Regions from separate parts of the Paenibacillus sonchi genome, predicted to be linked through region 1. Evidence: riboswitches for the same ligand, from Rfam matches in the RefSeq annotation. Region 1 holds a riboswitch; each other region holds the start of a gene.
What was found. A riboswitch is a leader RNA that binds a small molecule or an ion and turns the genes downstream of it on or off. The one in region 1 is predicted to bind cyclic di-GMP.
Positions count from the first base shown of each region.

Region 1 (7,456 bases):
TTACGCTCCGCCGCTGTTGTTTGCCGGGATACGCACCGTGATCGCCGGTGTAATTCTGATCGCAGCAGCCCTGCCGAAACTGAAGGAGCTTCAGTTCAAGCGGCTGTGGCCGGTGTATCTGGTGTCGGCTTTCCTTAGTATCGTCTTCTATTATGGCTTCCAGACCATTGGCCTGCAGTATGTGCCTTCCGGCCTGTTCTCCGCCATTGTCTTTCTGCAGCCGGTGCTGCTTGGTATTTTCGCCTGGCTCTGGCTGGGTGAGAGCATGTATGGGCTGAAGCTGGCCGGTCTCGTGCTCGGATTCCTCGGTGTAGCCTCACTCAGCATCGGCGGCTTTACCGGGAGCATTTCTGTTCAGGGCATTGTGCTTGCTCTGGCCAGTGCGCTCAGCTGGGCTTTTGCCACCGTCTATACGAAACGCAATGCGGCGCGGGTGGATATGCTGTGGATGACCGCCATGCAGATCATGATCGGGGGCCTTGTTCTGCTGGCAGCCGGTTCGGCGGCCGAGAGCTGGACGGATATAACCTGGAACACGGCTTTTATCGTGAACACGCTGTTTATTTCTGTGTTTGTGATTGCCCTGGGCTGGATGGTGTATTTCAGTCTCATCAAGGAAGGGGAGGCCGGCAAGGTTGGTTCCTTCACCTTTCTGATTCCGCTGATCTCCATCGGTTCAAGTGTGGTGCTGCTGCATGAGCGGATCACGCTTAATCTGGTGGTCGGCCTGCTGCTTATTGTGGGCAGCATCGTTTTGGTTAACTTCAAGAAAGCCGTTAGGCGTCCTACACATTAGAAGGAGGTGTTTTTATGTATATCGCTGCTTCAGCACAATCGGCGCATGACAATTACAAGCTTTTGATCGGAAGCATTATCCCCCGGCCGATTGCTTTTGTAACCTCAATCAATGAACAAGGCGTGGTGAATGCCGCACCGTTCAGTTTTTTTAATATTGTGAATGATGAACCGCCGATGATTATGTTCTCCTGTGTGCGTAAGGCAACCGGAGAGATGAAGCACACTGCAAGCAACATTTTGGGCAATGGGGAGTTTGTGGTGCATATTGTGGACGAGGATAATGTGGCTGCGATTAACCACACCTCGATCAACGCCCCGGAAGGCGTCAGCGAGCTGGAATTGGCCGGACTGACGCCGGTGCCCGGGCAAATGGTCCGGGTTCCGCGTATAGAGGAATGTAAGGTTGCCATGGAGTGCCGGCTTACGCGGCATGTGGAGCTGGGACACTGCGATATGATCATCGGAGAAGTGCTGTGTTTCTATGTAGAGGATGAGCTGATCCATAACGGACGTATTGATGCGGCCAAGCTGAAGCCGGTAAGCCGTCTCGCGGGAGCTTCGTATGCGGCGGTTGGCCGGACGTTCGATATGGAGAGACCGCAATACGAGTCTTAAAAGCACGGGAAAGACCCTGCCGGATGCCGCCACGCGGCCCGGCAGGGTCTTTCTGTATGTGTACCTTTTCCGGTAAGGCTATATGTAGGATTCCGCTGATTACTCGCTTGAAGAGGATGCCGCTCTCCCGTATTTCTGTTGCAGGCTTTTGGCCGTAAATGCGATATTTTCAATCGGGTCAGTAATCTCCAGGGAATATCCGCCTATTGTCACAGAAGCATTACTGATGGTATGTGCAATGATTTGCCGGCCTGCAACGAGCAGCGATTTGCCAATGGATTCCCCGCCGACGCTGCGTGCATGAATCGTTCCGGCTGCTTCCATGGTAGAATCAGTAGACATGGAGCTATTCTTCGCAAAATAAATATCGCCAGCCGAATGCAGTTGGCTCCGGGAAACTCCATCTCCATGAATATGGACATCCCCGCCGGATTTGATAATACTGTCATGTGACCCGGCGATATCGATCCGGACCCGTTCCTCCTGCATCTGGCAGATGCTCTGGGCCAGGTTCTTCAGCAGGCTCAGAAAAGAGCCTATACCCGCATCGGTAATCTGGTCGGTAAACTGTCCGGGATTCAAAAAAACTCCATCAGATGCTTCAGGATTTTGGTATCCTGAGGATAATCAGTACTCATGCCTGATAACAGCTCCTGCATGTCACGGATCATACGGGGAAGATGAGCATATTTACTCTCCAGCAGCAGCATGATGACCAGCCCGTATTTCACTGTCTGCACCGTTGACTCGACCGTCTCGGCAAGGTGTCTGGCGGCTTCCCTCAGTCCCGCTACTTCCTTCGCCACCAGTTCGGTGAAGCTGCACAGGCGGTTATGTGTGGCCCCATATCCCCCGGCGTACAGCTCACTGTCTACAACCTTGCCGCTGATAAATATGCTGCCTGTAGCAGCGATCCGGGAATTGCGCACATCACCAAAAATATAAACATTGCCCAAAGCCTCAATAACCGTGTTCCTGCTTAAATCATGAGCAGCGATAACATCCCCAGGAAACATCAGGGTACCTCCGGCTTCACTGTCACTATGCGGAACGGGGAACGTTTGGGGGAAATCTATTGTTTTTACAAAGGTTCCGCTTCCGGTTATGCGTGGTCTGCCTTTGCGGCAGGCCTTGATCTCCCCGCCCGGAAGCATCGCTGCGCAGGGGGAGGAGAACAGGGTGAGGTCCTGCGGCGGCGGCGGCGGAAGTACACCGCCATATACATCAAAGCCGGGAAGGCCTTCTGTGGGGGCAGTTTCTTCGCAAACACTTCGCCTTCCTGCACCATGAAGAATTCCGGGCAGCCTGTTTCCTGGGCGGAATCGTCCATCGACTTGAATTGATTCTCTATTTTCTGCTGAAACAGCAGTTCCAGACTCGCATTTGTCCCTGGCACAGGAGCCTTGCCTTCAGCAATACACACGGGAAGGTAGGTAGGATTATTCAGCTCCTCGTATAGCGCAGGGATATTGAGACTGCTGACTATAGGGCTCTTCTCAAATCCGGCTATAATCCGTTCTATGGAGAGGGTGGATAACAGCATTTCCCGGTTCATCTCCGCGCGGACAGTAACAAAGGCTGAGGCCGGATTGTTGACGAGATTCCAGGCATACCTTTCAGCGCGGTAAAGGGTAAAGTATACTTTGAGCTTATCATCGGACACTGTAATCTGGTATTGCGGTTTCTCGCAAATCTCCCAGGTGAGGTCATCTGCAGAGGTAATTGGAGTCGGGCCCGTGATGACTTGACCGTTAATCTTCAACACAACAGGATGGATCGCGGAGATTACAGCCGGTTTGCCGCCGGACAGAGGCGGAGTGATGAAGATTTCATTATTCTGGATAATGATGACACCATTCTTAGCTTCGTCTGTTCCGCCAAACGTCTGAGGATCCACAGAGTAAAGATTCAAGAGATCGGTCTTCCCAAGAAGCATGGAAGCAATGAACTCGTACCGTGAACGTTCGATGGTATGCTGCGGCATTCTCGTAACCTCACTTTTTCGTATAATCAATGGTATCTGTACAGAAAAGAACATCATGGAGCCGTGATGCGATATCCCGGGATATCCGACCAAATGGCGTCTCTATTGGCAGCCTGGCGACCATAAATGCAGCAATTGCGCTCTTAGGCCCATGGCTTTGCGTCCTGCCCTTTCGGACAGTTTCCTTTAGGAATAGATCAATGATATATACTCAGTAAGAGACAAATTAAATCGACTGTAATCGACAAAAAAGTGGTCAATACTGGTACGATGTCCAAAAATAACTTCTGCAAACAACCTTAATTCTAGTACTTAAGTAGCGAATTTTCAACTGGAATAATTGATTTTGACTATAAATATTGAATAATGTAGGTAATTGTTGATTTTTTGTAAATAAAATGAATTTATAATTAAATTACGCATATTGAATTTCAGATTTACAGGAGAATATAGGAGGCTGGGACGGCAGTATGTAGGGCTTGAAGCAGGGTAAAGGGGCATGAAACAGAGGGCAAACTGATAGTGTGAGAGATGAGAGCGATAAATTAAAAAAGGACGCTCCCAAGCTTAAAGCTTGTGGGAGAGTCCCTTTTGAATGAAGCGTACAGCGTGTGCGGCTCCGGCTTTAGCCTTTTGCGGCGCGGCTGACATCACTACATAGTCGGCTTGCTCGATTTCTTCCAGCACCCGGTTCAGGTGGGAGAACACCGCGCCGAGATCGCGGATGGAGGTGAGGGAGCATTGCCCCTGCAGCTCGGAGAACCAGGCGAGTTGAAGATCGCGCGCCCGGCGCAGCGATTCGGGAAGCGAACGCTGGCATTCGGCATCCGACAGTGTCTTCGTCCCGTAAAGGGCGATACAGTCTGCGGTGGCTGTGACCACCTCCGCCATCCAGTCGGCTGCGGCATAATGTGCGGGCAGCAGTGCGATTTCCGCACGAATCTCTTTTACATACGAGTGGATTTTTTTAAGATGGGCCGTTGTCTGTGTCAGTCCGCGCAGCTCATTGCGGCAATGGTAATGGGTTAAGGTATAATGCAGCTCCTTCTGCTGCAGCTCGCTCTTCGCCAGCAGTGAAGCGGAGCGTGTCAGGGCGTCTCCCGCCTGGATGGCTTCCCGTCCGCCGCCGGTCTGGCCGCTTAGGGCATCCGCCAGCAGCAGGCCGCCTTCCAGAGCCAAGCCCTTAACCTTGACGAACCCCTTGGGCGGGACGATAATCATATTGATGATTAGAGCAATGACTACACCGATAAGCGTTTCAGCGACCCGCCACTCGATATAATGATCATTATAGAAGGTGAGTGCCAGTACAGAGGTTACACCGACCTGGGAGATGGCCTGGATATTGATCCGGCAGGCTGTTGCGACTCCGATGCCGATCAGAAGCATCAGCAGAATGGAAAGGGCTCCTACATCGAAGAACCGCCCCACAACCAGGCTGACAATGCCGCCGAGCACAATGCCGGTCATGCGGTAAACCCCTTTTTCCAGAGAGGCCTTGACGCTCCCCTGTGTAATCAGAATCGCCGCCAGCGGGGCGAAGTATAAATAGCTGTCCCCATACAGCGTATGTACTGCCAGCCAGGAGAGTGAAGCTGCCAGAGTAACACGTATCATATATAAAGACAGTCCGAATTTCTCCAGACGGTCCTGCAATCCTTCGTTCATTGGAGGTCATCTTCTTTCAGGTTGGTTAAAATGAAATGAATTTCAGCCGTTTTCATTATAGCACCGCAAAACAGTCCGGGAGGTTCTTAAATTTTACGAACTTGTTAAGATTCCAGACTGCTTTTAACAGTGTATGCTATCGCATATATAGGACTAATCCGTTATGCTATATATTATGGAAGGTTGTCGAAGAATGGGAGGAATTGTCGCTTGCACACACGCTGAGCCGGCCCGCTTCGATTGTCCCCCGCAAGAAGCGGGTAAAATAGATTGTATTACATAAGGTAAGGGAGGTTGTCAGCTATAGCTACCCCGGAAGGCACTATTATTTCCTTTGACCAGGTGATCAAACAATACGACGACGAAGAGCCTGTATTAAAAGGCGTCAGCTTCGAGATCGAACGCGGTAAATTCTATACCTTGCTGGGCCCTTCGGGCTGCGGCAAGACGACTATTCTGCGGCTGATTGCCGGTTTCGCCGAGCCGACGAAAGGCTCTATTTATCTCAACGGCCAAATCATCAACCACATTCCCGCCAACGAGCGGCAGGTCAATACGGTATTTCAGGACTATGCGCTGTTTCCGCACCTGAACGTATTTGAGAATGTGGCTTTCGGACTGCGCATCAAGAAGCTTAAGAAAGATGTGATCACGCACAAGGTGCAGGAAGCGCTGCGCTTCGTGAACCTGGTAGGTTACGAGCAGCGTGCTATCAATGAAATGTCCGGCGGACAAAGACAGCGTGTGGCGATTGCCCGCGCCATCGTGAATGAGCCGCAGGTGCTGCTGCTGGATGAGCCGCTGTCGGCGCTGGACTTGAAGCTGCGTACAGAGATGCAGTATATTCTGCGGGAAATGCAGCAGCGTCTGGGCATTACCTTTATTTTTGTGACCCATGACCAGGAAGAAGCGCTGGCGATGTCGGACTGGATCTTTGTCATGAACGGCGGACGGATCGAGCAGAGCGGGACGCCCAATGATATTTATGATGAGCCGATCAACCGCTTCGTGGCCGATTTCATCGGGGAGTCGAATATTGTGCCGGGCGTCATGATCGAAGACTACCTGGTGGAGTTCAACGGCCACCGGTTCGAATGTGTCGATGCAGGGCTAAGACGCAATGAAGCGGTGGAGATCGTTATCCGTCCCGAGGACCTGGAGATTGCCGCGCTGGAACAGGGCAAGCTGCGCGTGCGCGTGGATTCCCAGCTGTTCCGGGGTGTGCACTACGAGATCAGCTGCTACGACGAATCCGGCCATGAGTGGCTGGTTCATTCCACGCGCAAAGCGGAGGTCGGCAGCGAAATCGGCCTTTATTTTGATCCGGAAGCGATTCATGTCATGCGGTTCGGTGAAACGGAGGAAGAATTCGACAAACGTCTGGAAGCTTACGGCGAGGTGGAGAGCCATGAAGAATAAGGGCAAAGCGTATTTTCTCATCCCTTACTACTTGTGGATCGCGTTGTTTGTCATAGCTCCGGTGCTGCTGGTGGTCTATTATTCCCTGTTTGATCTGGACGGACATCTCACTCTGGACAATTATGTGAATTTCTTTACGCCGGTATATATGAAAATGATGCTTAACTCCTTCTGGTATGCGTTCCTGATCACGCTGTTTTCGCTTCTGGTAGCCTATCCCGCAGCCTATCTGCTGACCCGGACGAAGCATAAGCAGCTGTGGCTGCTGCTGATCATTCTGCCGACATGGATCAATCTGCTGCTGAAGACATATGCATTCATCGGTATCTTTGGAACTTTTGGGCCAGTCAATCATTTTTTTGGCCTGCTTGGCCTCGGGGAACAGCAAATTCTATTTACAGGCTTTAGTTTTGTGTTTGTGTCAGTGTATATTTTTATCCCGTTTATGATTCTGCCGATCTTCAGCGCCCTGGAGGAACTGAATTTGTCGCTGGTGGATGCCGCGCGTGATCTGGGCGCTTCCGGGTGGACGACGTTCAGGCGGGTAATCTTTCCGCTGACAATCTCCGGGGTGCGCTCCGGCTGCATGGCGGTGTTCATCCCGGCCTTGTCGCTGTTCATGATTACACGCCTCATCGCAGGCAACCGGGTTATTACACTGGGCACTGCGATTGAGCAGCATTTTCTGGTTACGCAGGACTGGGGAATGGGCTCTACGGTTGCCGTCTTCCTGATCGTCATTATGGCGCTGTTCATGCTGGTGACGGGCGGCTCGCGGAGAGGGGTGCGCCAGTGAGGAACAAAAACGGATTTGCCAACCTGTATCTGGTGCTGGTCTTCGCCGTGCTGTATGCGCCGATTCTGTATCTGATGTACTACTCGTTCAACAGCGGGGGCACGATGCACAAGTTCGAAAGCTTCACGCTGGATTATTACCGCGAGGTGCTTGGGGATACAAGACTGATGATTATT
Region 1 covers NZ_CP068595.1:1,535,091-1,542,546, reverse strand. Annotated here, with positions in the region: gene JI735_RS07065 (DMT family transporter) at 1-796, shown strand, start outside; gene JI735_RS07060 (flavin reductase family protein) at 811-1,413, shown strand; gene JI735_RS07055 (hypothetical protein) at 1,513-1,995, opposite strand; gene JI735_RS37205 (hypothetical protein) at 1,992-2,429, opposite strand; gene JI735_RS37200 (flagellar assembly protein A) at 2,516-3,427, opposite strand; cyclic di-GMP riboswitch class I at 3,502-3,592, opposite strand; gene JI735_RS07040 (FUSC family protein) at 3,965-5,065, opposite strand; gene JI735_RS07035 (ABC transporter ATP-binding protein) at 5,360-6,484, shown strand; gene JI735_RS07030 (ABC transporter permease) at 6,474-7,280, shown strand; gene JI735_RS07025 (ABC transporter permease) at 7,277-7,456, shown strand, end outside.

Region 2 (7,456 bases), 1.6 Mb from region 1:
TGATATCATATAATTGCCCGGCTTGCAGGCTTATGCTTCCTGTGCGTTCGGTTCCGCTCTGCTTCATCCAGCTGTCAATCACAAGAGTGCCATTGACCCAAACGCGGACACCATCATCTGATGTTGTATAGATCTGATAGGTTTCGCTATACAGCGGTTTGATCTTGCCGCTCCACCGTACCGAGAAGAAATCGGTGCCGATTGCAGCATCCGGCGAACCCAGCCGCCAGTTGAAATCGAGCACAGCATCGGTGCGTACAACTGCCGGAGCACCAGACAGCTGCATGTTGCTGAAATATTCACCCTGCAGTCCGTTATCAGCAGGCGCTGCTGCTGGTGCCGCTGCTGGCGCTGGAGCCGACGCCGGTTCCGGCATCGGTGCCAGTGCAGGTTCCGGCGTTGCTGCCGGAGTCGCTACCGGCGTTGGCGCCGGAGTCGCTACCGGCGTTACTGCCGGGGTTGCTACCGGCGTTGCTGCCGGGGTTGGCGCCGGGGTTGCTGCCGGCGTTGGTGCCGGGGTTGCTACCGGTGTTGGTGCCGGGGTTGCTACCGGTGTTGGTGCAGCTGCCAGCAATGCTTGACTTGTGCTGGCTGAGGTCTTGACGTACAAAGCGCTTGTTGGAACTGTAGCTTTGGTCTGGCTGGTGCTCTGCCACATCAGACGAATGTTGGCATCGCCTGCATTTTCGTAATACTCGACTTTGATATCGTAGAGCTGCCCTGCCTTCAAGGTGATATTTCCGGTACGTTCAGTTCCGCTCTGCTTAGTCCAACTGTCGATTACAGCTGTACCGTCAATCCAGACGCGGATACCATCGTCTGAAGTCGTGGAAATCGTGTAAGTCTCGCTGTACGACGGTTTGATCAGCCCGGTCCAGCGGACCGAGAAATAATCCACACCCAGTGAAGATACCGGAGCGCTCAGGCGCCAGTTGAAGTTAACCGCAGCGTCGTTACGCACGAGTACAGGTGTACCCGATAGCGTCATATTCTTGAAATATTCTCCCTGAAGACCATTTAGACCGGGAAGAACCACCATACCATCATCCGGAGATAGTACCGGTGTGGCTATAGGCTTTGCCGTTGGTGCCGGTGTCGGCGTGGCCGTTGGTGCCGGCGTGGCCGTCGGCACTGGTGTCGGTGTAGCCGTCGGCACCGGTGTTGGCGTAGCCGTCGGAGTAGCTGGAGCCGCAGGTGACTCCACCAGCCCGGCTTTGTATTGATCCAGTGTGACGGTGTAACTGTCATTCATAAAGTTTTTGATGGTAGTGGTGCTGTTGTTTTCATAGAGCATCTTTCCCCAGTTCATCATATAGACCCATTGTCTCTGGGAGAGCTGCAGCTTGGCGGTGCTTGGCATTTCGCCATTTTCACCAATGGCAATGGGTTTGCCGTCCGCGAGGCTCAGCAGGCTATCATGATATCTGTTCATATAATCATTGTTATATATATCTGCTGCGAGAACGTCTACCTTGTCTGCTCCCGGATAGGTCAGTTCATAAGGATCGGACGAGGCATTTGGAGCATTGGGGTTCCACACCCACAGCAGGTTGTTTAATTGATGAACGTTTACGAAACGGTCATACATAATATTCCAAAGTTCCGCAAAATTATTTTTCTTCCCCCACCAGAACCAGTTGCCGTTCATTTCATGGTAGGGTCTCCATAGGACTGGAACACCAGCGTCCCGCAAGCTCTTAAGCGAAACGGCCACTTTGTCCAGATCGGCGATCAGGCTTTTGTATTGAGCCGTTCCCGGTGTTACATACTTGTTGAATTCCGCTTGACTAAGCGTCCTCTGCACATTCGCCCATTGGTACGAAGTGCCGGGCAGCTGCTCATGGAAGGTCATCGCGACGATGCCGCCATTTTTGTACCAGTTGATCGCACTGTTCACCACATTTCTGCGCTGTGCTGCTCCAGTGCTTTCCGACTGGCCGCTGATTAAGCCAAGCTCGTAGCCGTGAAGGGCCGCGTACTTTCCGCTCGTCCACTTCAGCCTGTTGCTGAATTCATCCGGGCTCTCCAGATAGTCATGCTGGCCGGTAATAATACCTTTTCCTGAAATAGCGTTTAGATCGTCAAGCAGCTTGACAGCAGCAGGTGATGCATTGGGATTAACCGGGGCTGAGGAACTCGAGGCAGCAGCTGCCGTCGATGGCGCGCTCCCCAGGCCAAACGGCACTGCAGTCAGAAACAGGGCAATAGTTAACATGATGGACACCAGACGCGACTTACGGTAAGTTGTCAAAATTCATCTTCCTTTCGGTAGCCAGGCTGCCACTCTTTCGGAGGCCCTATAGCTTTGCGTCCCTATCTTTCGATTAGGTTTGCCTTTGTCGTAGTGGAAGGATTTATCCCTCTTACCGTAAGTATCGTCTCTATTAAATTTTTAGTTTAGAGCATTAATGAACTTTCCTTAATAAATGGTTCTTAATACCTGTTTTGGAATTGTAACAATTGGGTAAATAGATTATTTAGCCCTAGCTTGAAACCTGAAATCGACATGACCCGGGAAGGTTTCGCCGGATTCGACAGCGCCTTCGGCGCATTTTTTTACGAAATAAACTGCTGCAGAGCGATGTCTTCCCACTCCAGTGTAATGCGGATATTGTCTTCTTCCACCAGCTCCGAGCCGGTCTGCACCTCAATGAACTCCACATCCGTCAGCGCCAGAATGGCATGTTTTGTCCCTTCCGGTATGCGGACTACATCCCCTGCCTTCACATTATGCATCTTCTCATTCAGCACAATGCTTGCCTCGCCGCTGACAATTGTCCAGATTTCACTGCGTTTGTGATGCAGCTGGTAGCTGATATTTTTGCCTTCGGAGATAAAAATCCGCTTGGTCAGCACTTCATTGCCCTCATCGTACTTCACATAATCAATGACCTTATAGTGGCCCCAGCGGCGCTCCTCGTACATCGGTCTTTGTTCAAAAGACTTCAGCACTTCCTTGATGCGTGGGCTTTCCGTTTTGTGGGTCACGAGAATGCCGTCCGGGCTGGCTGCGATAATCAGGTCCTTTGCTCCGATTACTGTGACCGGAATGTCCAGTTCATTGATCAGGCAGGTCCCTTCGGAATCGGCGGTCACGAAGCCTTTGCCCACGTGGTTGCTGCTCATTTCCTCGGTGAGGGTATTCCATGTGCCAAGATCCTTCCAGAACCCGGCGTAAGGCTGAACGACGATATTCTCCTCTTTTTCCACCACTTCGTAGTCAAAGCTGATGGACGACAGCAGTTTATACTGCTTCTGCAGTTCCTCATAGTTCAAAGGCAGACCTTTGCGCTGCAGAATATCCAGCAGATAGCCCAGGCGGAAAGCGAATACTCCGCAGTTCCACAGTGCCCCCCGGCTGATCAGCTCTTCGGCCTGTGCGCGGTCCGGCTTCTCCTGGAAATGGCTCACCTGCATATAGCCGCTTGCCGCTGCTTCATCGCTGGTAGGAATAATATAGCCGTATTTCTCGGAGGCAAGCTCAGGGACTACGCCCATCAGCGCCAGATTTGCGCCGCTTTCCTGCATCGTGGCCTCAAGCTGGACGACGGTTTCAAAAAATGATGCCTCCACATACGGATCGACGGGCAGAATAGCCACAGTCTCCCTTGGAGACACCCCTGCGATTGAATACAGGTAAGCTGCAGTCAGAGCAATGGCCGGGAAGGTATCGCGGCGTTCCGGCTCCACAATGATTGGCACCTCTGCGCCGAGCTGGCTCTGAATCATTTCGACCTGGCTGCGGCCGGTAGCCAAATACGAGGAATCCGCCATGCCTGTCTCCTGAAGTTGTCTCCATACCCGCTGCACCATGGATTCCGGTTCGCCCGCCGGGCTTTGCAGCACCTTCAGAAATTGCTTGGAACGGGAATCGTTGGACAAAGGCCAGAGCCGTTTACCAGAACCGCCAGATAGAAGTACCAGTTTCATAAGTGAACCCTCCTATTTATGTGTTGTCGCGTAAATATCGGATTGTTATTGTGAGCTGCTGCCGGGTGGCTTACGCATGAAAGGCAGGAATGTCACTGACGCATTATGTTGCGTGACAATACTTCAGGTCGGCTGTTACGGGAGTCTCTCCAAGGAATGTTTGGACTTCCGGCCGCTGTTGTCTGCAGATTTCTTGATATAAACCGCTGTTCGAGGTGGAAATCCGCAGACAAAGGCGGACGCATTCGCTCCTACAGTTCCAAAATTCCTCTCCGTTCCTCCCTTAACAGCTTCCCCGGCAGCATTTCCACTGGAAAACGAGCCAGTGGAATTAGTTCGCCCAAGCTGCTTCACCCGCAGGCGAAGCCCCCTGCTAAAGATCCGGCATGGCCGCTTGTTTGGCGGCAGATACAGCCTAGACCGCGCCGGCTACGCTGGGGGAGTAGCCGCTGAGGCCCCCCATTTGCGGGCGTCCGACCGAATGGTATTCAAAGCCGGTTCCCTCGATCTGCTCTTTGGAGAAGACGTTGCGTCCGTCGATCAGCACCTGGCGGCGCATCCCTTCCGCAAGCTTGTGCAGATCGATGTCCTTGAACACGCTCCAGTCGGTCAGCAGGCAGACCGCATCGCTGCCTTCCGCCGCTTCTTCCGGCAGGCCGCACCAGCGCAGCTGCGGATGATCGTATTGCTGTCTGAAGTTCTCCGCAGCAATCGGATCATACAGCTTCACTGTAGCGCCTTCGGCCACCAGGCTCTCCACAATTTCGCGGGCCGGGGCTTCGCGGACATCGTCGGTGTTCGGCTTAAAGGCCAATCCCCAGATGCCGATGACTGCACCGCGCAGGTTGCCAAGGGACTCATGCAGCTTCGAGATGATCATGAAGCGCTGGTCTTTGTTCACCTCAACCACCGATTTCAGCAGCTTGAACTCGTAGTCCACATTGCCTGCAATTTGAATCAGCGCATTGGTGTCTTTCGGGAAACAGGAGCCGCCATAACCGATACCGGCCTGCAGGAAGGTTGAGCCGATCCGCCGGTCCATACCCATACCTTCTGCCACCTCGGTTACATCAGCTCCCACTTTTTCACAAATGTTGGCAATCTCGTTAATGAAGGAGATCTTCGTCGCCAGAAAAGCATTCGATGCATATTTAATCATTTCCGCACTGCGGATATCGGTTACGAACACATTTTCCGTGAAGCCCTGGTGAAGCTGGCGCATCGCAGGCTCAAGCTCCGGGTTATCCAGTCCGATAACAATCCGGTCCGGATGGAGTGTATCCTGGATCGCCGAGCCTTCACGCAGGAATTCAGGAGCGGAGACGATATCGAAGGGATGAGTGGTGTGGGAGGCGATAATTTTGCGGATTTTTTCATTTGTGCCCACAGGAACGGTTGACTTGGTCATAATGATTTTGTAGCCTTCCATCGCCTGGGCGATTTCCGTAGCCGCCCCTTCAATATATCTCAGGTCTGCTTCACCGCCCGGAAGAGAAGGCGTCCCTACCGCGAGAATGACGATATCAGACCGGCGTACCGATTCATGAAGATCCGAGGAGAAGGATAACCTGCCCTCACGCAAATTCATTTCAATGAGTGCCTCAATACCCGGCTCATAGATGGGGGATTCCATCTGTCTGAGCTTTTTGATCTTTTCCTCATCCTTATCCACGCAAATTACATGATTTCCATTCAGTGTAAAACATACGCCAGAGACAAGACCGACATAGCCGGTACCGATTACTGCCAGTTTCATACAATCATCCTCCTTTTAGAAAATTGACGTAGGCCTGTTCCACATATTGCTTGAACTGAACCATAAACGCCTGTTCATCGAATTTACGCGCATGGTCCATGATCTGCCCAATGTCCCACGCATAGGACTCCACTTCATAAATGGCCTTAAGTAAATCATCAACTTCCTGACGCTGGAAGAACACGCCGTTGACATAAGGAACGATGGTATCCAGCGCCCCTCCGGCCTGATAGGCAATAACCGGTCTTCCTGCAGCATTGGCCTCAAGCGGGGTGATGCCGAAATCCTCTTCACCGGGAAAAATAAACGCCCGGCACTTCGACATCAGCCCCGTCACCTCGGCATCCTCCAGCCGGCCCAGAAACGATACATTATCTTTGGCCATGCCCTCCAGGCGCTTGCGGTCCGGGCCGTCGCCGACGATAAACAGCTTCAGCCCGTTGCGGTTGAAGGCTTCCACCGCCAGATCAATCCTTTTGTAAGAGACCAGCCGGGACACGATCAGATAGTAATCGCCTATGGAAGACGAACTGCTGAAGCGTGCGGTGTTGATCGGCGGAAAAATCACATCGGCATCCCGGTGATAGTAATTCTGAATCCGGGTCTTGACCACCGACGAGTTGGCAACGAATTGGTTAACATTTTTGGAAGTGCGCTGGTCCCAGTGCTTGAGCCGCTGCATGTAGACCTTAAGCAGTCTTTTGAACAATCCGGAATTCGATTGCCGCTCCATGTAGGTGTCATAATCCCAGGCGAACCGCATCGGAGTATGACAGTAGCACAGATGAAATGTAGACTCGGGCACCTGTATGCTTTTCATGAAAGCACTGCTGGAACTCAGGACGATATCATACCCGCGAAAGTCCAAATCACGGATGGCCATGGGATAAAGCGGCAGCACCCCTTTAAAGTTGGTCTTCACTCCCGGGATTTTTTGCAGCCAGGAGGCCCGGATATCCGCATCTTTGAGGTTGTCGGTCAACCGGCTTCCGTTAAATACCGTCGTGAAGATCGGAGCATCCGGATACATGTGGTGGAATACCTCCACTACTCTTTCCGCCCCGCCCATTTGGATTAAGTAATCGTGCGCTATCGCAATTTTCATGTGAATCATCCTCAAAGTTTGATGGAGCAGCAACATCAAGTAGTGAACGTATGGATATATTGGTTCGTGGCTGGGCTTGAAGCTCTTGACTTACCTGCGGTCAGGTCGCCGCGAGCAGCCCTTTATAGTAATCAACGATATCCTTGACCGTATTTTCGATAACAAAATGCTCTTTCACCCGTTTCATTCCACTGTCCGCCATCCGTTTCCGCTCTTCAGGATGGTTCAGCATCCAGGTGATAGAGTCTGCAAGTACAACTGGGTCTCCCGGCTGGATCAGCAGCCCCGTTACCCCGGGAACCACAATCTCTACCGGTCCGCCTTCATTGGAGGCAATCACCGGCAGTCCAGCCGCCATGCCTTCGACAATCACCTGGCCGAACGGTTCAGGCGTTATCGAGGTATGAATCAGCAAATCAGCTTTGCTCATCAGGCCTTGTATATCATCCACATGACCCAGCAGGCTGACATTGGTCAGCTCATCCTGCTGAATCTTCTGAATTAATTCGTTTTTGTACGCCTCTTCTCCGAACAGTGCATCCCCGGCCAGCCAGAACTTCACACGGCTGTCGTTCTTAAAAGCCTTGGCAGCCTCCAGCACAATATGCTGGCCTTTCCACTGCGCCAGCCGGCCTACCAGCAGGACGTTGAAGTCTTTTTGCTGC
Region 2 covers NZ_CP068595.1:3,107,944-3,115,399, reverse strand. Annotated here, with positions in the region: gene JI735_RS14145 (PA14 domain-containing protein) at 1-2,251, opposite strand, end outside; cyclic di-GMP riboswitch class I at 2,265-2,345, opposite strand; gene JI735_RS14140 (sugar phosphate nucleotidyltransferase) at 2,557-3,930, opposite strand; gene JI735_RS14135 (UDP-glucose dehydrogenase family protein) at 4,346-5,686, opposite strand; gene JI735_RS14130 (glycosyltransferase) at 5,691-6,791, opposite strand; gene JI735_RS14125 (glycosyltransferase family 4 protein) at 6,892-7,456, opposite strand, start outside.
Region 2: linked by a shared signal. The riboswitch ahead of JI735_RS14145 (PA14 domain-containing protein) and the one ahead of JI735_RS37200 (flagellar assembly protein A) in region 1 are both predicted to bind cyclic di-GMP.

Region 3 (7,456 bases), 2.2 Mb from region 1:
CATCAGTAATCGAGGTCATGTCTCCGCTTGCCGGATCATAATGAAATGACATTTGGCGGCTGGCCGGATCACTTACAGCAATCAGCTTTCCTGCCCCGTCATAGCTTAAGCTTAGAGAAGCCCCGGCAGTACTGACCTCTTCCAGCTTCGTACCCTGATAAGCAAAAGCGATCTGATTCCCGTTCAAATCCGTGACCGACTGCAGCAGCCCTTCAGCATTGAACCGGTAAAGATCGCCTTGAGGCGATGCAAGGGTATATTCCCCTGAAGAAGGGGCACTTAGCGTCCAGTCGGTACCACGCGGTGTCAGATACTGGCCTCCCGCCAAAGGCACATATTCAAAAAGCGAACCGTCCGGGCTCATGACCTCCACCTTACCGCTGTTCAGCGGGTTCAGCTTCCATTCATAGCTGTGATGCCACCCTAGACCATTAACCCCCTTATAAGGGTCACGGCTTAAATAGCTTAGTCCGAATTGCAGCGGCATCAGCGCCTGCAGACTTATCGAATCGCTGGAGTAGACAAAATCACCCCGGGCCGGATCAACCGGCGCCTGCCCCGACGGGTTCACGATCCGCAGCCGGTCCTGGATGGCCGCTTCCGTAAATTGCGTCAGATCCCCGCTGGAAATAGCACGGGCAGTTTGAGGATCAGTCAGCAAAATAGAGGTCAACCCGCTGATGGTTCCGGACGAGGCCGCAGACTGGTTCAGTACAGCGATTTCCTGGGCTTTTTCTTTCATCGCCTGAACAGAATCCAGCTTATAATAATAGGCAGCCAAGGCTTCCCAGCTCAGCGAAAAAGCGGGCATGGCCGCACGCAGCACCGCAAGCGGCTCCGAATACCCCGAGATCTTACCGTCCTTCTTCGCTCTCGCCGTGATATGCGCCGTTACACCCGGCGTGATCCCGAGCTGCTGGCTCCATTGCCCTGCGCTGTTGACTGCAACATTGGAGTACAGCTTGTCTTCTCCGCTGGACGGATAGTAGAGCTCCACTTCCAGCAGCGTTCCGGGTTCAGCAGTCCCTGATACCACAGATTGTCCTGAGGCCGCAGGTCTGATCTGCAAGGCTGCCGGTGGCTGCACCTCGTCACCGCCAAGGATTTCGAAGCTGGCGATTTGGCCGTAATACACACCGGAGCCGTTATATTCAGCAGGCGAGATGCAGATGTTATAGCGCCCTTCGTCCAGCGGCACGCCTCCGATCTTGCCATCCCAGACATATTTATGAACGATATATTGCCCGTTCTGCTTCGTCGGATAGACGCCGCTCGTAATCAGATCTCCAAGGAGCGGAGCAGAACCGTCTTTTTGCGGAGTACACAGGCTGATGTTGGTCTCATGCTGGTCCTGACCGTCATCCGCTGCGTTGAAGCTGAACGAAATTTCCACACTTTTACCGGGTCCCGGGCTCAGCTCACTCGGTTCAATCCGCATATTGGTAGCCGCATAGGCAGACGATGTGAGCTTGGTAAGTCCCGGAAGAACCGGGATGTAAGCTATGACCAGCAGCAGCGCAAGCATGAGGTTCACACGCGCCTTCAGGCTGCCGCTGCGCCATTTCCTTTTTAATACTCGGAATTTCATAGACCGATCTCCTATCCGTGATAAGTTAGAGTAATTTCAGCTCAGCCAGCAGCTTGTACATAATGACTGCCGCTTCGGCTCTTGTGGATGAATCTTTAGGCTTCAAAAGCTGTCCGCTGCCCTGCACCAGCTTCTTGTCAACCGCCGCAGCTACGGATTTCCGTGCCCATTGGCTAATGGTGCCGTTGTCCTTGAATCCGGAGAGTACCGTCTGAAGCTTGACTGGGTCCGCAGCAGATGCCGGGCTGTGGGCAGTAGTGCTGCCAATCGCCCGCATCAGCATCACCATCATCTGTTCACGGGTCAGCGGAGCATTGCCATGGAAAAGCCCTGCGTCTCCGGTTACAATTCCTGCCGCCGCTGCCGCTTCCACATACGGGTAGGACCAGTGCGCAGCGGAAACATCACGGAAGGTTGGCTTATCCGTCTGCACCGGCTGCAGTCCAAGAGCTGCTGTCAGCAGCTTGGTGAATTCAGCCCGGGTCAGGATGGCTTTTGGCGCGTATACAGTTCCGTTCATCCCGTTCACGATGCCTCTTGCCGCCAGCACCTCCACAGCTTGCTGTGCCCAGTGGCCTGACATATCCGTGAATTGTGCCTCGCGCAGCATGACCGCGTACAGTCCAGAGGCTGATATTTTAGCCTGAACAAAACCGTCCTCCGCCGCAGTCACCCCGCCGATATAGCTCCAGATGCCTTTGTCCGGATTGTAGCTGTAGATTCCAAGCTTCTCCCGCTTTGACGTCCAAGGCTCCTCCTGCGGATACCGGACTGCCAGCTTGGCCGGGATCAGGAATGGAGCGCCCGCTTGTACTTGCCAGGCGGAACCAGCCTTGAGCAGCTTTTTGCCGCTTGCATCCAGCATTTCCTTCGTTTCCAGTTCAGCCTGGGCCAGGCTTACGCTGGTATTGTCCGGGAAGGTTCCTGCGGAAATCTCCAGCCGTGCCCAACCGTTCACTGCAGACAAAATGCCGCCTGAACTTCCAATAATCCGGCTGTCTTTGGCTCCAATAGTCACAGGGACCTTGGTCCCCGGGGCCGGACCCGGGTCAGCGTCTGGGCCTGGATTTGGGGTTGCACCTGGCGATGGAGTCGTTTCCGGTCCAGGAGTCGGGTTAGGGGTTTCTTTTAAATCAACTGATTCTATGTAATCATCTTTCTTGCTGTACAGCAGCTTGCTCCCGCTAATTCCGATCAGCTTCACCCCGGCATCTATCGGCAGCGGTTTTACTGCATATGTAGTGAGGTCTACCTGCTTCAGAGTGGCAGCACCGTCAACCTCCTCCTGGAACACAGCTTGTCCTTCACCTATGGACATAAAGGCATATTCAGTTCCCCCGGCTTTCATCCCGGTGAGATCCATTGGCTGTGCCGTCAGGTCTTTGATGTTCAGCAGTACATATTTGCTCCCTGTGGCACTGTTTTTCTGCTTGTACAGCACGTGGCTGCCGTTAAATACAAACCAGTCCACCGCATTCGCACCACCCAGGCTAACCAGTGCGCGGGTTACGCCACTGCTCACATCCAGCAGGCTGAGGCCCCCGTCACGGGCATTCTTGTAGACGACATTTCCGCCGGCCAGCACCGGGAAACGGCCTTCGCCCAGATCCGCTTCAACCCCTGTGGCCAGATCATGATAGATCATGCTGCCGTAATTTTTGCGTTCATACCAGACCACACCTACGCCGTCAGTTGTCGGATTGCCGTATTGGCCGGCCTGCTTGTTGAGCTTCATCTTCTTGCCTGTCTCCAGATCGGCAGTGTAGATATCCCAGTGGAGCGTAGCTCCCGGCTCACTTCCCTTGTCCGCCCACACCGCAACCGCTCCATGCACATAAGGCGCATCCTTGGCGGATGGACCGGCCGTAAGCACCGTATTTGCTCCACTGCGCTGATTCAGCGCGTGCACCTGCTTAACTCCGTCTGCATCCGGTTCCAGCCATATCAGCCGATCACCCGATACGCTATAGTCCGTTCTGCCCGGATTGGCCGCCGCAGCCGAAACCGAAGCCTGCCTTATGCCCAGACCACTGCCGGCAAGCCCCCAAGCAAAATCACCGCCGCGCAAACAGCTGTAACCGTCTGCGTAAACTTCCTTTTCCTTCCGAACCTCATCCACTTCTCTCCCCCAGCGCTATTTGTAGGCACGCCAAAAAACCAAGTGCCTTGAGCGGCCCGGCTGCCCTGACATCCCTTCCGGATGAAGTAGGCCCGTGGCTTTGCGTCTCCGACTTTCGTACGGATTTGCCTTTGTTCCAAACTCGGTTTTCTGTCCTTGTATGCTTATGTAAATGAGACTTTAGATGTAGAGGACACTCTTATTATCGGAATTTATTCCTATCGAATTAAGATGTTCTATTTTTTCCTTTTTCAGGGATACGGACAGGAAATCCTTTAATGGAGCGGATCAGGCATGGAAACTAGTAGAGCATCCCGGAAGGCTAGATTGACGGACTCCTCGCCATCCATCTTGTAGATAATCAGATGGGTGCTGTACACTCGAACCTAAAGGGAACCACGACGTTACGGACTCCAGCGCCGTTATTTCAACAATCCGGTCTTTTTATTCAAGCTAACGGACAGAGGAGACGCTAAGCTGGCATTTCCCGGAGCACAATAGTGGATTTGCATGAAATAGGGTCATCTGGGTCCGTAAGTGCCCAGCAAAAACTGATTTCAAGCAGATAACGGCATCTGGGTCCATTAGGGGAAGTCCCCCCTTTTTTCAGGGGAGGCTGGAAGAGTTCGATCCTCTGCTGTACGAGCCGTTTGGCTTTGTTTTCTCCTCTCTGTCCGATTCATTGCTGCGCCCCACCAAACCACACGCAAAAAGCCGCCTCTCCCAAGGCGGCTTCCTGCTCCAAACGTTTATTTCACCCGTCACATTCACTGCTCATACTTACTTGCAAAATCCGGCCACACACTGTTTTCCTTACTTGCCTCCGCTGCCTTCTGCCTTACTTCCTTGCTCGCCCTACTTCCCTATTACCTTACTTCCCGCTCGTCTTGCTCCCCTCTTGCCTTACTTCCTTGCTCGCCTTGCTTCCCTCTCGCCTTACTTCCCTGCTTGCCTTGCTTCCCTGCTTGTACCCTGCCAGCCAATCTACTGCGCAATCTGCTCGCGGATGCTCGCGAGGATTTTCTTCTCCAGCCTCGACACCTGGACCTGCGAGATGCCGAGGCGGCTGGCGACTTCGGATTGGGTCTGGTCGCGGTAGTAGCGCAGGTAGACGATCAGGCGCTCGCGCTCGGTCAAGGCCCCGATGGCCTCATTGAGTGCGAGCTTGTCGAACCAGCGCTCCTGCGTCTCGTCGGCAATCTGGTCGATCAGCGTGATCGGATCGCCGTCGTTCTCGAAGACGGTCTCGTGGATTGAAGTCGGCGGCTTGTTGGCCTCCTGGGCGAACACGATCTCTTCGGGTGTCACCCCCAGCGCCTCCGCGACTTCGCCGATGGTCGGCAGCCGGTCCAGCGTTTTGGACATTTCGTCCTTCATTTTGCGGACCCTGTTGGCCATCTCCTTGAGGGAACGGCTGACCTTGAGGGTGCCGTCGTCCCGGAGGAAACGCTGAATCTCGCCGATAATCATCGGCACGGCATAGGTGGAGAATTTGACCTCATAGCTGAGGTCGAATTTATCTACGGACTTCAACAGTCCGATACAGCCGATCTGGAACAAATCGTCAGGCTCATACCCGCGGTTCATAAACCGCTGCACCACCGACCAGACGAGGCGGATATTGCAGTTGACCAGCGTGTCGCGGGCCAGATTATCTCCGGCTTGACTGAGTGCGATCAGACGTTTGACCTCCGCATCGTCCAAATAGGTCGGCGGAGCTTTTTTTGACTCTGCATCCATGGCTCCAACCCCTAATTGTATAAAGCTTTTTTCGAGACGATGGTTTTCTTCATTGAAATGGAGGTACCGCGCCCCGGTTCACTTGTAACTTCGAATTCATCCATGAAATTCTCCATAATCGTAAAACCCATGCCCGAGCGCTCCAGCTCAGGCTTGGACGTATACAGCGGCTGCTGGGCCAGCTCCAGATCCTCAATGCCCCGGCCCTTATCTTCAATCGTGAGATGCACAGTTTCATGCTCGATGGAGGCAGAGATGCTGACAATGCCTTCAGGATCACTGTCATACCCGTGGATAATACAGTTGGTGACCGCCTCCGACACAACCGTCTTCAGGTCATTCAGCTCCTCCATCGTCGGATCGAGCCGGGAGACAAAAGCCGCCACCACCACGCGCGCGAACGATTCGTTCTCCGACAATGCGGCAAACTGGACGCTCATGAAGTTACCCGCTTCGCTTTTAGTCATAACGCAACCTCCAAATCCGAGAGTGCAGCGCTCTCGTCGTCATATAGGGGCATGATTTTGAACAAGCCCGACATTTCCAGCAGCCTTTGTACTGGCGGTGCGGCATCACAGACGACCATTTTCCCGCCTTTGCTGCGGATCAGCTTGTACCGCCCGAGAATGACGCCCAGCCCTGAGCTGTCCATAAACTGCAGTTCCTTCAGGCTGAGAATCAGATGCTCCACCTGTCCCCGCATAATGGCTTCATCCATATCCATTCGTACATATTCGGCTGCATGATGATCCAGCTCTCCAGACAGCCGGACAATCAGCACACCCCGGTGATGCTCCATCTCCACATGAGAATTCATGCTTGCCACTCTCCTCTTCGTTGCTTTGAAAAACCGTCCTGCACTTCAGTTCTTTCCCCTACAAGGACAAGGTTTTCTACGCGGGAAATCTATAATCCTGCCTCACGACAAAACTAGAAGAAAACCCCTACGAATCAACAGAAGGCCTGAGGCCAATCTACAAAAAAACCGAATTTAATCCACCCTGAACATAGAGCCTGCGGTCCTTTTGAACAGCTTCCACCAGCCTGCCTTCGGCACATCCGTGTCTGCTTTCAGCTCATATTCCTTGATCTTGTCTGTGCCCTGATATACGACCAGCTTGCCGACGGCCTGTCCTGCCTTTACAGGAGCTTTTAGGCTTTCGGGCACAACCAGCTCATGGCGGATGCCTTCCTGGGTGATTCCTTTTTTCAAAAGCACACTATACGTTTCCTTTGCAGTCAGCGGCAGCTTTGTCTTAACACCTTTTTCAATCTTCACACTGCCAATGGCTTCTCCCGCTTTGTGGATCGTATGAACCTTGTACTGGGAAAAGAGATAATCGAACATCCCCGACACTTCGCTGTTGCGCGTTTTGGTGTTAGGTTCGCCTAAGACAACCGCAATGGCACGCAGTCCGTCTCTGGCCGCAGTTGCGGAAAGGCAAAACTTCGCTTCCGCCGTATAACCGGTTTTGAGACCGTCAGCGCCCGTATAAAAGCGCACCAGCTTGTTCGTATTCACCAGCCAGAACGGCTTGGTCGAATCCTTGCGCAGATAATCCTGATAGGAGCCGGTGTACTTGATAATCTGTTCATGCTTCAGCAGCTCCTTGCTGATGACGGCAATGTCATGGGCGGAGGAATAATGATTCTCGGCCGGCAGACCGTTGCAGTTGGCAAAATGCGTGTCCTTCAGGCCAAGCTCCCCGGCCCTTTGATTCATAAGATCCACAAAAGCGCTCTCCGACCCGGCCAGCTTCTCTGCCATTGCCACAGAAGCGTCATTACCCGAGGCCATCGCAATGCCCTTGAGCATTTCATCCACAGTCATTTCTTCGCCGGGCTCCAGAAAAATCTGCGACCCGCCCATCGACGCGGCATATTCGCTCGTCCGCACCTTGTCGGTCAATTGCAGCCTGCCTTCATCCAGTGCTTCCACGGTCAGCAGCATGGTCATGATTTTGGTAATGCTTGCCGGCGGCAGCTTGTCATGGCTGTTCTTCTCATAA
Region 3 covers NZ_CP068595.1:6,840,947-6,848,402, forward strand. Annotated here, with positions in the region: gene JI735_RS30800 (glycoside hydrolase family protein) at 1-1,588, opposite strand, end outside; gene JI735_RS30805 (S-layer homology domain-containing protein) at 1,614-3,707, opposite strand; cyclic di-GMP riboswitch class I at 3,755-3,847, opposite strand; gene sigF (RNA polymerase sporulation sigma factor SigF) at 4,692-5,447, opposite strand; gene spoIIAB (anti-sigma F factor) at 5,459-5,914, opposite strand; gene spoIIAA (anti-sigma F factor antagonist) at 5,911-6,264, opposite strand; gene JI735_RS30825 (D-alanyl-D-alanine carboxypeptidase family protein) at 6,439-7,456, opposite strand, start outside.
Region 3: linked by a shared signal. The riboswitch ahead of JI735_RS30805 (S-layer homology domain-containing protein) and the one ahead of JI735_RS37200 (flagellar assembly protein A) in region 1 are both predicted to bind cyclic di-GMP.

Region 4 (7,456 bases), 3.0 Mb from region 1:
AAGAGGTGGAGAGCAAGGATAATATGGAATCGGAGAAGGTCATCACAGAGCTGGAGAAGAAAACGGAAGAGCGGATTATCTATCTGATGAAATCTGCTGTTGAGCAGATTAATGAGAATTACAATGAGGATATCATGGGCTTTGGACAGATGATCTACCGTGCCAAACCGCAGGCCTGGGCCAGACTGCAGCAGCGGAAGGGAGAAGATTACCTGAAGTCGCTGCCCGTTCATTACAGTGCCAGCGTGTCGATTACCCGGATCGGCGTTACGGACAAATCTTTTATTGGCGATATCAAGGAGTGAGATAATGATGTTACTATTTTTTCTGGCGCTTGCGGCAGTCTGCACAGCCATCGATTTGCCTTTGCTGAAGCAAAAAAGCAGACGCCGCGACCGCCTGGTCTGGCTCCTGTTCTGGGTCCTGGGCATTGCCGCGGTCTACTGTTCGCTCAACAAGATCAAAGTCCCCAGCCCGCTGTATCTGGTAATGATCATTTATCAGCCGGTGAACCGTCTGTTTGAGTCTTGGTTTTATTAGGCTGCAGAGACTTCCTCGTACCCGTTCTCCCTCCGCTCACTCCGCCCCTCCGCTGAGATTCTGCGGGGTGAAGATCATGTCCTCGGCGGGCCCGGTAATCTCTTGGGAATGGCTGCCGACGGTTACTCTGCCTGCGTCCATTTTGCGGACACTGATTTTGCGGCCGGCTTTTAGCAATGAATGGGCGCCTGATTCGCCGCTTACTATTGGTGCAGTGAGGGTTCCGCCGGCCTCCAGCTGTGATTCCCGGCAGACTGCCTCCGGCAGCAAGAAAGTGATGTCTGCCAGGGAGAGCAGATCGCTTTGCAGGGTCCCGTCCTTGCGAATGCAAATATCGCCGCTTGATTTGATGATGGTGTTATGGCATTCGGGGATGTCAACGCAGACATTGGATTCCTCCATGCGGGCTACCCCGGTATAGAGATCCTTCAGCAATTTCAATAACGACACCAGCAAGGCATCATTAAAGGCATCGATGAACTGGGCTGGCCGTAAGAAAATGTCCAGAATCCGCTGCAGCTGGCTGTTGTCCGGATGAGAGGTATATTTAATGCCGGCAACTATGGACTCCAGATCACGGGTCAGGACGGGAATCTTCTTATATTTAGTCTCCATGAGCAGCAGAATGACTTGCCCGAACTTTACCGTCTGCTGTCGGGACTGTAATTCGTAGGTCAGCAGTCTGGAGGCTTCCCGCAAGAGGTTGACTTCTTCGATCAGCTTCTCGGAGAGGTGATAGAGACGGTTGTAGGTTACGCCGAAGGAGCCTGAATACAACTGGCTGTTGCCTACTTTGCCCAGTATATAAATACTGCCTGTTGCCGTAATGGTAGAATTATGGACATTGCCGCTTACATACACATTCCCTAAAGACTCGATGATCGAGTTGTCTTCCACGTCCTGGTGTACAATTACATCGCCGGAGAAGACGATATTGCCTGTATGGCGGTTCACACAGCCTGGAACGGTATATGCGGTTGTGATATCGAAAGTTTTGACATTTGTGCCGGTCACACGGGGCCGGCCTTCTGTAAGGGCTGTAATTTCATGGCTTGGCAGCAGCAGAGTGCCCTCTTTGGCGACAACTATGATATCCCGGGGAGGTGCGGCGGGCAGAATACTGCCGTATACATCGTACCCGGGTACACCGTCGCGGGGGAGGTGCTTGCGGGCAATGACATCGCCTTTCCGGGCACAGGGAATCCGGAGTTGATCGGGGGAATCCGCAGCCTCATCTAAGGGATTGAAAGGGTTTCCGGCAAGCCCGGGAAAAAACAAAACAAGCTTGGCATCTTCGCCTGGAGCAGGCGGCCTGCCTTCCGCCACACAAACCGGCAGATGGGTCGGATGATTCAATTCCGCATAGATTGCGGGGATATTCAGGTTTTGCGAAATCGATTTTTTCTCCAAATCGGCAATAATCTGTTCAATCCCGAGGGTGGACAGCAGAGCGGAAGAGTCCATTTCAGCCCTTACCGCGAGATGGCTCGACGCCGGGCTGTTCACCAGATTCCATTTATACTGTTCCACACGGTTTAGGATAAGGAAGGCTTGGAGTTTATCGTCGGAGACGGTGATCTCATAGGGAGGCGGTTCTTGTATGGACCAGGTAACCCGGTCGGAGGATACAACGGGTACGGGACCAGCTACCGGCTGATGATTAAGCTCCAGCACAACAGGCGGGATAGCGGAGAGGGTTGCCGGCTTGCCGCCGGGCAGCGGGGAGGTAATGTAGAACTGGTTGTTCTGGACAATAATAATGCCGTTTTTCTCGGTGATGCGCTGTGGCATTGCGTTTGGCTCCTTTTTATATAATCAATGGGCATTTGGACATAAGAGTATCCCGGGCAGGCAGATACGGTACCCTGAACGGATACCCGCACAGTTCAGCGTCTTCTTGGCAGCCTGGCAGCCATGGATGGTGAGGTTCACATCTTTAGGCCCATTGCTTTGCGTCCTATCCTTTCAGATAGTTTGCCGTTATGAAATGGATCAATGATTAGCCGAAATCAGGGGTTTAACCCGACAGAAATCGACAAAGGAATCATAGTTAAAAATTCAAATATATAAACTTTTGCAACCTTTATTTTAGTACTAAAGTCACTAATTTACAATATTTAATTATATATTTATATAGATTAAATGGCTACCGGTCGGCGGAATGCATTCAGCCTGTAAGGTTGGATTTGGCATTGCCATGCAGATGTTTTTTTATAATCAGGAGGAATTCGGGCGGCGCCTGAAGGATATCTGGGAGATCTTCTGGGCAGGCATTAAGCAGATATAATGAAGGAGCGGGATCGAACATGCGGGTAGAGCGGGTGACCACCGAAGAACAATTGCAGGAGGCTTTCAGAATCAGGCAGGAAGTGTTTGTGGAGGAGCAGGGCGTGGCGCTGGCAGATGAATTTGATGATCATGAAAAACACGCGGAGCATATATTGCTCTATCAGGGAGAGCTTCCTGTGGGAACGGCCAGACTAAGGAGTGTGGAAGGGTGGGCTAAGCTTGAACGGATTTGCCTGAGCGCTCCTTACCGCAAAAGCGGACTGGGGTCCGTTATAATCGATACGCTGGAAAAAATGGCGGTTGAACGGGGGCACCGGCAAGCCAAGCTGCATGGCCAGAAGCAGGCCGAGGGCTTTTATCAGCGGCTGGGGTATGTAACGAGTTCGCCGGTTTTCATGGAGGATGGCATTCCGCATGTGCTTATGGTCAAGCAACTGTAGATGATCACAGTGTAAGGTTTGGCATGAAACAGCGATTTTTGAATATACTCTCACTACCGAATTTCCTTTAAAAGGAGTCCTGGCCATGCCAACACATCCGTATGTTTCCCGTTTTTTTGTGAATGCCGATGCCCGCCGCGAGAAGCTGATTTATGATTTGCCGGAATCCTGGTGGAGCCGGCCTTATGAATACGAATGGTGCACGAATTTTGTTTCCTCCCATGATGTGGTGCTGGATGCTGCCTGCGGAATCTCCCATCCGCTCAAGTTCTACCTTGCCGGTTACAGCGCGGAGGTTCATGCCTGCGATATCGATGCGCGGATTCTCTCCCGGGATGCGATTATTCAGGAGATTGCCAGCGACATCGGCGAGGAAGCGGCACGGCTGGTAGAAGCCAGGCGGACCACCCGCCTGAATCTGGCCCAGGCTAATCTGACCGCGTTGCCTTATGAGAATGAAAGCTTTGATACTATATTCTGTATCTCGGTCCTGGAGCATTTGTCCCTGGAGGATTCCGTGCGGGCCGTAAGGGAATTTCACCGCACACTGAATGGGGAGGGGCTGCTTGTACTGACTTTTGATTACCCCACGGTTAATCTGCTGCGCATGAATGAAGTGCTGCTGCAGGCCGGATTTGAGTACTGGGGCGAGACGGATTTCAAGCTTCCTGCAGATGCTGTACGGACAGAGCAGTGGGGCGGACTTAACTGTTTCCGGGCCGTGCTTAAAAAGGCGCGAATCTAGCAGAAATCAGAACCCCAGCAGCATACCAACCCTTAATTTGGATTTTTCCCTCTATTATAGTAGAATAATTGGCAGATTAAGAGAGAGGGGTCTAAGATTTTGCGCAGATTTGCAGTCATCACTTTAGTATTGTTTTTGCTGATTCCCGGGCAGGCAGCTTTCAGTCAAGAGGCTTCCCCGCAGGAGAAGATTAACCTTGCTTTTGCCGGAGATATTTTGCTGGATGGATTTGTCGGCGATCAGATCGCCAAGTATGGAGTCAACTTTCCTTTTGCGAAGGTAGCACCTGCCCTGAAAAAAGCAGATATAGCTTTTGCCAACTTGGAGACACCCGTATCGGTTAGAGGTAAGGCGGCAGAGAAAACCTTTGCTTTCCGCTCCAAACCGGCGGCACTGGCGGGGCTGAATGCTGCCGGGATCGATGGCGTGACCTTGGCCAATAATCATATTCTTGATTTTGGACAGGATGCCATGCTGGATACGCTGGTTCATCTGGATAAATACAAGATCGGCCATACCGGAGCGGGGAAAAACAGCAATGAAGCTTTCCGGCCCTATGTCCAAACGGTAAAAAACCAAAAAATCGCCATACTTGGGGTAAGCCGCGTGCTCTCCAGCCCGTCCTGGTATGCAGGAAAAAACAATCCGGGTGCAGCTTCGGCCTATACGCCTGAGCCCATGCTGGGGGCCATCAAGAAATCGGCCAAAGAAAACGATTATACCATCGTGTACATCCACTGGAACAATGAGTTTAAGGATTACCCTGAGCCATACGCCCGCAATCTGGCGAAGCAGATGATCGACAGCGGTGCGGATATCATTATCGGCGCGCACAGCCACTGCCTGATGGGGATCGAATATTACAAGCATAAGCCGATCTATTATTCACTGGGCAATTTTGTGTTCAACCGGTCCACACGCGGCGGCGACAAGACCATTCATTCTATGCTGGTGAACTTTGAGATCAGCAATAATAGGGTGAAGAGCCGGATTACACCGGTCAAAATTACCGGCGGTCAGCCGAATTTTATGGGTGAGGCCTACAATAAAGATACCATTAAGCGGATGAACCAGCTCTCGTTCAATGCCGTGATCGCAGCGGACGGAGCCGTTAGCGAGAAGCTGTGAACTGTCCTTTCGGACAGAAGCCCTGAGCGGAACACCACTGAACCGCATAGAACGTCCAAGTCCAAGCCTGAGCGGTTAGCTGACAATCGCTTGGGCTTTTTTTGCTGTAGTGAATCTCTCACATTCAGATTGTGCTATTCCATATTAGCATTGTGCTAACTATATTCTAATAATCTCATCTACAATGTGAATATAGTCTAGTAAGGAGGCGGTTACAGGGTGAGTACGGCAGCCGGCGCAAGATGGCATCCCGGCGCTTTTTGCCGCTGCCTGTTTATTTCTTGACAGGGGAACGTTAATATAGACATACCGAAATTCATACCGGAGGATGTTCTGCAAGTGATGCCCAAGCTGAAGAAGTATATGCCATTCACCTACAAAATGATGATTCCCTATCTGCTGCTCGTGCTCCTGACGGATGTGACCATCGGTTATATCTCTTATTCCATGCTGACCGATTCCCGGACGGAGATGGCTGAGTCGAACATCCGGACAGGCATGGAGCAGGCCAGGAATAATATACGCTATCAGATGGACGAGATCCAGCGGATGTCGGACAATCTGTTCGGGAGCCAGCCCTTTCAGCGCGCCCTTGAGCTGAGGGGGACGCCGTTCGAAATTTATCTGGCGATGCTTGACGAGATTGTTCCCCAGATTACCGCGCCGCTTCAATTGTTCGGGAACAAGATCCGGTTCATGCTGTATACGCCTAACAGTGACCTTAACATTGTATCCGGCGACAATCTGAATGAACCGATCTATGACAGCGACTATTACATTCTGCCGCTTAAGGATATTGCTGATAGCGGGTGGTATCAGTCCCTTAAGGATTCGAAACGGGACAACCTCTGGCTGCAGATTGATACAGACCAGAAGCTGGATAACCTTTCGCATGTCCGCAGGCTGGTCAACTTCAGCGATTACAAAACCGTGATCGGCTACGTGCGTATTACCGTATCCTTGGAAGACCTGTTCGGGGGCTTTGACACCTTCCCTGTCGAAGAGGGAATTACGCTCCGGCTTGTCGAAGAGACTACCGGCGATATTCTGTTCCAGCGCGGGCCGGCGAACTATGACGCTGCAGGCGGGGATTATCTCAGTCTGCATGAAAAGATTCCCGGCAGCAGCTTTGTCATTGAATCACTGGTACCCGACAGCTATCTGACCAAGGATGCCGGCAGGCTGGGCCGTGTGATTTTTGCGTTATGCGCACTGAGCTTTCTGGTGATGACTGTGATCGGATATGTGGTGGCGCGGTTGTCCGGGCGCAAGATGAGCCGGATCGTGGGGCTGGTGCGTTCCTTCCAGGAAGGGAACTTCCAGAAGCGCATCCGGTTCTCCGGCAATGATGAATTCGTACAGATAGCGGATTCCTTCAATGTGATGGCAACCAATATCCAGGAGCTGATCAACAGCGTGTATGTGCAGGGCATCCAGAAAAAACAGGCGGAGCTGGAGGCGCTGCAGGCGCAGATTAATCCGCATTTCCTCTATAATACACTTTCAACGATAAGCAGCCTGGCCAATCTAGGGGAGATCGAGAAGGTCACCGGCATGGTGCAGGGGCTGTCGCGTTTCTACCGGTTGACCTTAAATCAGGGCAATGTCTACATTGAATTAGAGAAGGAGCTGGAGCAGGTCGCCACGTATCTTGACATCCAGCGGGTGAAATATGCCGATGCGTTCACGGTATATGTGGATGTGGAAGAGGAAATTCTCCACATGCAGGTCATCAAGCTGGTGCTTCAGCCTTTTGTGGAAAATGTGTTCAAGCATGCCTGGTTTGGCGAGACGATTGCCATCCGTCTGACCGGCAGGCAGGTTGGCGGCAATATTGAGCTGAAGGTCATCGACAACGGAATCGGCATGCGGCCTGAGGACATTAAGCGAATGATGCAAGGCCCGAGCCAGGCCGGCGGCTATGGAGTGAAGAACGTGAACGAGCGGATCAAGCTCAGATACGGGGACGACTACGGGGTGACCATTGCCAGCTTTTTCGGGGCAGGCACAACCGTTCGGCTCCTGCTCCCCGCCGGGATGAAAGACAACGAAGAAATGGATGAAGGGCTTGCCCCGTAATCCGCAACCCGCACGGACACAGGAGGAACATTACGATTATGAGCATCAATGTATTGCTGGTAGACGATGAAGCAGTGGATCTGGAGTGGCTGCGCCGGAGAGTGCTGTCCAGCGGACTTAATATTACAGTAGTAGGCACGGCGAGCAGCGGCTTTGGTGCACTAAAGATTATGGAGGAAGCACAGGTTGATATCATATTGTCCGACATCCGGATGCCGATCATGACCGGGACCGA
Region 4 covers NZ_CP068595.1:4,563,949-4,571,404, forward strand. Annotated here, with positions in the region: gene JI735_RS20175 (Ger(x)C family spore germination protein) at 1-305, shown strand, start outside; gene JI735_RS20180 (hypothetical protein) at 310-540, shown strand; gene JI735_RS20185 (FapA family protein) at 577-2,331, opposite strand; cyclic di-GMP riboswitch class I at 2,437-2,529, opposite strand; gene JI735_RS20190 (GNAT family N-acetyltransferase) at 2,847-3,269, shown strand; gene JI735_RS20195 (class I SAM-dependent methyltransferase) at 3,355-4,014, shown strand; gene JI735_RS20200 (CapA family protein) at 4,114-5,142, shown strand; gene JI735_RS20205 (sensor histidine kinase) at 5,485-7,221, shown strand; gene JI735_RS20210 (response regulator) at 7,260-7,456, shown strand, end outside.
Region 4: linked by a shared signal. The riboswitch ahead of JI735_RS20185 (FapA family protein) and the one ahead of JI735_RS37200 (flagellar assembly protein A) in region 1 are both predicted to bind cyclic di-GMP.